Regions from separate parts of the Alloalcanivorax dieselolei B5 genome, predicted to be linked through region 1. Evidence: predicted binding sites of a transcription regulator. Region 1 holds the regulator's gene; the other holds the start of a gene.
The links. The regulator FNR, encoded in region 1, switches genes on or off when oxygen is low (the NO sensors DNR and NnrR bind a similar motif). The targets are predictions, from matches to a motif close to TTGATNTANATCAA.

Region 1 (3,417 bases):
CACCGGCCGGCAAGGACCTGTACGCCTTCTGGGATGAACGCATTACCCGGCAACTGATCAAGGACATGCGCGCCGTGGGCACTGACGTGCTGGTGAACCTTGCTTCCAATGAATACTTCAAATCCGTGCGAACCAAACTGTTGCCGGGGCCGGTCATCGAGCCGGTCTTTCAGGATGAGAAGAACGGCAAATATAAAGTCATCAGTTTCTACGCCAAAAAAGCCCGCGGCATGATGGCGGCCTGGATATTGCGCAAGGGGTTTGAAAAGCCCGAGGATCTGAAGCGATTCAGGGAGGCGGGGTATCGCTATGACAAAACGTCTTCCACGGACACCAAACCGGTGTTCCGAAGAGCCGAGCAGGGCGGTTGATCGTGGCCCTTTTCATACAGAAAAGGGCCACGATTTCACTGCCAGTCGGCCTCAAAGCCCTCGGGCTTGATCACCAGCACATCATTGCGGGCGTGCACCAGCAGGGATTCGGCGGTGGCGCCCAGCAGCAGCCGTTCCACTTTGTTGCGGCGCACCGTCCCCACCACCAGCACATCGGAGCCGTTATTTTCACAGTAGTCGGCCAGGGTGCCGGCGATTGGCCCTTCCAGCATTTCCGTGCGCTCCAGCGGCAGACCGTGGCGCTCGGCGAAACGGTCCAGAGCGTCGCGGTGACTCTTGCGAATGCTCTCGGCACTGGCGGCGTATTCAGGCAACGCTTCTCCCGCCACCAATAACAACGTCTCGTCCGGATGTTCCAGCACGTGCACGGCGTTGAGTGACGCCTGCAGCGGCGCCGACCATTCCCGGGCAGCGGCCAGTACGGTGGCGTCCAGGCCGTTCTCGTCTTCTTCCTCCGGCTCGATCGCCGCGGTAAACACCGGCGGCTCGCTCCAGGGACGGTCCTGCACGCAAAGCACCGGACAGGGCGCTCTGCGGATCAGCAGCCAGTCCCGTGGCGTAAACAGATGACGCCGCAGAGTGCCTTCCTCGCTGGTATGAACCACCACCAGGCGTGGTTTGGCGGCAATTACCGTCTGCCGCAGATCTTCATCCTGATCCTTGTGCGTGGTGATATGCACGGAGGCCTCGGTACCCGCCAGCAAGTCCTGGATACGCCTTTCCCAGGCGTTACGGATTTGCTGTTCGGCTGCTTGCCGGCGTTTCTGGTCCAGTCCCACGGCACGGCGCATGGCCGACGAATCGCTATTGACGGTCACCACTAGAGGGCAGCCCAGTGCCGCGGCCAGCAGCCGGCCTTTCTTCAACGCCGGCTGCGGAGCCTTCAGGTGGCGGTCCAATACAACGAGAATGCCATCGGTCGGAATAGTCATGGTGCCTCCACTTGTAGTCTGCCGCTGCCGCAAAGCGCCTCCCGGTCGATGATTTCCACATCCCTGCCGTCCACCAGCAGCATCTCCTGCTGCTGAAAACGGGTGAAAATGCGGCTCACTGTTTCCACCGCCAGTCCCAGGTAATTGGCGATGTCGTAGCGGGACATGGGCAGACGGAAGCGGCTGCTGCTCAAGCCCCGGCGCTGCTGACGCGCGGCCAGGGACAACAGTAGAGAAGCCACTCTGTCATCCGCGCTCTTCTTACTCAACAGCATGTGCAGTTCGCGGTCGGCTCGGATCTCGTTGCTCATCAGCGAGAAGAAGTGATGCTGCAAGGAGGGGATGCGCTGCGACAGATCCTCCAGGCGATGGAAGGGGATCTCGCACACCGTGGCGGTTTCCAATGCCTTGGCGTTGGAAACGTGGTGCGCGGTGCTGATGCCGTCCATGCCGACGATCTCACCCGGCAGGTAGAAGCCGGTAACCTGTTCCTCGCCCTCATCGGAGAGGACATAGGTCTTCAGGGCCCCGGAGCGCACGGCGTAAACCGCTCCGAACGGGGAGGCGGCGCGAAACAGGTGCTCTCCGCGCTTGAGAGGGCGGCCGCGGCGGATGATGCCATCCAGTTCGTCAAGCTGGGAAGGCGCCACCGCCAACGGCAGGCAAATGGGGCTGAGACTACAGTCGTTGCATGAAACGTGACGAGGCATGCTGCGTACCTCCATATTGGATACACTGCGTAGTGCAATTACGGCTTGAGACATTATGGTCTCCCGGATCGGTGACGGCGAGCTAAATAATGCGACTGAATCGCTGTGGGTTCGGGGTGCCGGCATAGCGGTCAAACAACATCGCCAGAGCGCGCACCACCAGGCGCCCGGTATCGGTGACCTTCAACACGGGGCCGTCCATATCAATCAGCCCCAGTTTCTCGAATTCGCCCAGCGCGGCCAGCTGGTCCTTGAAATAATCGGCGAAATCCACTTCCCAACGCTGTCGAAAGGCGACCAGATCCAGCCGCAGGTCGCACAGCAGCCCCATGATCACGTCACGGCGCAGGCGATCGTCCCAATCGAGCAGGAAACCCCGCTCGATCGGCATACGCCCCTCTTGCACGGCTTCCTGCCAGTCGCTCAGAACCTTGACGTTCTGCGCGTAGAAATCATCAAAAGCGCTGATCGCGCTGATCCCCATGCCCAAAAGGTCGGCGTCGCCATGCAACGAGTAGCCTTGGAAATTGCGGTGCAGGGTGCCGTTGCGCTGCGCCACCGCCATGGGATCGTCCGGCAGGGCAAAATGATCCATGCCGATCAGCACGTAGCCGGCCGCCTCCAGGGTTTCGCCGGCCAGTTTCAGCATGGCGAGTTTTTCCTCCGGACTGGGCAGCGCGGTTTCCTGGATTTGTCGCTGCACCTTGAAGCGCGCCGGCATATGGGCGTAGTTGTAAAGTGAAATGCGCTCCGGGCGTAAAGCCAGCAACTGTTCCAGGGAGCGGGCCAGGCTGGAGGCGGACTGCCAGGGCAAACCGTAAATCATGTCGGCATTGATGGAGTGGAAACCGAAATCCCGGGCGGCCTCGAATACTTCGGTGATCAGCTCGAGGGATTGCTCCCGGTTAACCGCTTTCTGCACCACCGGATCCAGATCCTGAATGCCGATACTGAGCCGGTTGAAACCCAGCCCCCGCAGCAGCCCGAGACGGGCGCGATCCACCGTGCGCGGATCGACCTCGATGGCGTACTCGCCGCGATCATCTTCCAGCAGATTGAAATGACGGGCCAGGTCATAGACCAGCTCGGTCATCTGCGCGTCACTGAGGTAGGTGGGGGTGCCGCCGCCCCAATGCATCTGCACCACGGGCCGTTGCGGGTCCACCAGCGCCGCCTTGGCTTTGATCTCCTGCTTCAGGAAGGTCAGATAATCCTCGGCCTTGGCCCGGTTGCCGGTGATGATCCGGTTGCAGGCGCAGTAGTAGCACACCGTGGCGCAGAACGGGATATGGCAGTACAGCGACAGTGGACGGCGGGCCTGATTACCGCGGGCCGCGGCCCGCCGGTAGTCCTCCTCGCCGACTTCCTCATGAAACTGGGTGG
Region 2 (3,417 bases), 1.6 Mb from region 1:
GGTGGTCGCCTGAAGTTTCCCGCTGGCGCCACCGAGGCCTTACGCGAGGCGTTGCGCCGGTTCCCCCGGCAGGCCCTGCATGCCCGCCGCCTCGGCCTGGTGCACCCGGTCAGCGGCGAGTATCTGGAATTCGAAACGCCGCTGCCGGAAGACCTGCAGACTCTGATTCGGGTCCTCGAGGAGGACCGGGAGGCGCAATGACGCTGCCGGATGTCAGTCAGTGGCTCTGGCCGGAATGGCACCCGCACCCGCGGGTGCGGTCGGTGGTCACCACCCGCCTGGGGCGCCACTCGCCCCCTCCGTGGGCCGGATTCAATCTCGGCGCCAACTGCGGTGACGAACCCTCCCGGGTAGACGTTGCCCGCCGCCATGTGCACCGGTTGCTGCAAGTGGACCATCCTCCGGCCTGGCTGCGGCAGATCCACAGTGACCGGGTAATTCGTGCCGGTGAACGGGATAATAGCGCTGACGGGGTCTGGACCGACGAGAGTGGCTGGCCCTGTGTGGTGCTCACCGCGGATTGTCTGCCGGTATTGCTGGCGCGTCAGGATGGCAGCGCGGTGGCCGCGGTGCACGCCGGCTGGCGCGGGCTGCATGCGGGGATTGTGCAAAGGGCGGTGTCGATCCTGGCGCCGGAAGGGGAGGCGCTGTCCGCCTGGCTGGGGCCGGCAATTTCCGGGCGCGTCTATCAGGTGGGGGAAGAGGTGCGCCGCGCCTTCATGGACTCCTCGGAATTGTTCGAGCCCGCTTTCACGCGTGACGCCACCCCTGGCCATTGGCGTTTCTCGCTGACCCATGCCGCTACCCTGGTGTTACATCAGGCCGGTGTGGAAGACGTATCCGGAGGCGAACATTGCACCGCCGGGGACCCCACCCACTTCTATTCCTACCGCCAGGAAGGCCAGACCGGCCGCTTTGCTTCTCTTGTTTGGCTTGAGCCCTGATCGGGGCGGGCCCGCCATCTCCGTTTTTCTTAATCTGGATCAATATCGGCGGTTTTTCCGGGATGGGCTGCTTGAATTCCAGGGCGCCGCCCGCATTTATAGATCAGATTTTGAACAGTCGGTAAATTTCGGTGCCGCTGAAACCTTGTGGTTGAGGGCCGGAGTTTTACGCGCAACCAGGAGAAGTCATTCATGCGAATGGACAAACTGACCGCTCGTCTGCAGGAAGCCTTGGGCGAGGCCCAATCGCTGGCGGTGGGGCAGAGCCACAACGCCATTGAGCCGGTGCATCTGATGCTGGCTCTGCTGCAACAACGCGGCGGCGTCGCCACGCCGTTGCTGGAAAAGGCCGGCGCCAATCCGGCCGATGTGATCACCGCCCTGAAGATGGCGATGGACAAGCTGCCCACCGTTGGCCAGTTCACCGGAGACGTTCAGCTCTCCCAGAATCTGGGCCGCCTGTTGAACCTGGCGGACCGGGAAGCTCAACAACGCGGTGATCAGTATATTTCCACCGAAGCGGTGCTGTTGGCGGCCTGTGACGACAACGGTGATGTCGGCAAACTGATGAAAAACGCCGGTGTGCGCAAGGCGGTGCTGGCGGAGAAAATTCAGCAAGTCCGTGGTGGTGAATCGGTGGACGACCCCAACGCCGAGGACCGTATGGAGTCCCTCAAGAAGTACACCACGGACCTTACCGCCCGCGCCGAAAGCGGCAAGCTGGATCCGGTGATCGGCCGGGATGATGAGATCCGCCGTACCATTCAGGTGCTGCAGCGCCGGACCAAGAACAACCCGGTGCTGATTGGTGAGCCGGGTGTTGGTAAAACCGCCATCGTCGAGGGGCTGGCGCAACGTATCGTCAATGGCGAAGTGCCGGAAGGGCTCAAGGAAAAGCGGGTTCTGTCCCTGGATATGGCAGCGCTGATCGCTGGCGCCAAATACCGTGGTGAGTTCGAGGAGCGCTTGAAAGCCGTGCTCAACGAGCTGTCCAAACAGGAAGGGCGGGTGATTCTGTTCATCGATGAGCTACACACCATGGTCGGTGCCGGCAAGGCCGATGGCGCCATGGACGCGGGCAACATGCTCAAGCCGGCGCTGGCGCGCGGCGAGCTGCATTGCGTCGGTGCCACCACGCTGAACGAGTATCGTCAATACATCGAAAAGGATGCGGCTCTGGAACGTCGCTTCCAAAAAGTGCTGGTGGACGAGCCGTCCGTGGAGGACACCATCGCCATCCTGCGTGGCCTGAAGGAACGCTATGAGGTTCACCATGGTGTCGACATCACCGACGGTGCCATCATCGCCGCCGCCAAACTGAGCCATCGTTACATCACCGACCGCCAGTTGCCGGACAAGGCCATCGATCTGATCGATGAAGCGGCCAGTCGTATCCGTATGGAAATCGATTCCATGCCAGAGGAAATGGACCGCCTTGATCGGCGCCTGATCCAATTGAAGATGGAGCGGGAGGCGCTGCGCAAGGAAGAGGACGAGGCGAGCAGGAAACGGCTGGAAAAACTGGAAGCGGACATCGCCGCCCTGGAGAAGGAATACGCCGATCTGGAAGAGATCTGGAACGCGGAGAAAGCCGCGTTGCAGGGTGCTCAGCAGTACAAGGCGGAACTGGAACAGGCCCGTGTGGATATGGAACAGGCACGCCGCGCCGGCGACCTGAACCGCATGTCCGAGCTGCAGTACGGGGTGATCCCGGAGCTGGAGAAGAAGGTTCAGCAGGCCCAGGAACGCGAGGAAGCCGCTCAGGTGGAAACCCAGTTGCTCCGCAACAAGGTCACCGATGAGGAAGTGGCGGAAGTGGTTTCCAAATGGACCGGGATTCCGGTGTCCAAGATGCTGGAGGGCGAGCGCGAGAAACTGTTGCGCATGGAAGAGGCGCTGCATCATCGCGTGGTTGGTCAGGACGAGGCGGTGGAAGCGGTCTCCAACGCGGTACGGCGTTCCCGTGCCGGGCTGTCGGACCCGAACCGTCCGAATGGCAGCTTCCTGTTCCTTGGTCCCACCGGGGTGGGCAAGACGGAGCTGTGTAAGGCACTGGCCGGTTTCCTGTTCGATACCGAGGAAGCCATGGTGCGCATCGACATGTCCGAGTTCATGGAGAAGCATTCCGTGGCCCGGTTGATCGGCGCGCCTCCAGGGTATGTCGGTTATGAGGAAGGGGGTTATCTCACCGAAGCGGTGCGTCGTAAGCCGTATTCCGTGCTGTTGCTGGACGAAGTGGAAAAGGCGCACCCGGATGTCTTCAACGTACTGTTGCAGGTACTGGAAGATGGCCGCCTTACCGATGGCCAGGGCCGCACCGTGGACTTCCGTAACACGGTGGTGGTGATGACCTCGAATCTGGGGTCGGACCTGATCCAACGCATGGCCGGTGAAGGCGATTATGAGGCAATGAAAGCCGCGGTAATGGAAGTGGTCGGCCAGCATTTCCGCCCGGAGTTCATCAACCGGGTGG

Region 2: a site for FNR is predicted at 974-987, ahead of clpB (ATP-dependent chaperone ClpB). Genes of this name have one in related genera too.

The regions. Positions count from the first base shown of each region.
Region 1 is NC_018691.1:2,493,540-2,496,956, forward strand. Features, by position in the region: gene yaaA (peroxide stress protein YaaA) at 1-371, shown strand, start outside; gene B5T_RS11215 (universal stress protein) at 407-1,324, opposite strand; gene fnr (fumarate/nitrate reduction transcriptional regulator Fnr) at 1,321-2,034, opposite strand; gene hemN (oxygen-independent coproporphyrinogen III oxidase) at 2,117-3,417, opposite strand, start outside.
Region 2 is NC_018691.1:4,111,549-4,114,965, reverse strand. Features, by position in the region: gene rluD (23S rRNA pseudouridine(1911/1915/1917) synthase RluD) at 1-201, shown strand, start outside; gene pgeF (peptidoglycan editing factor PgeF) at 198-944, shown strand; gene clpB (ATP-dependent chaperone ClpB) at 1,137-3,417, shown strand, end outside.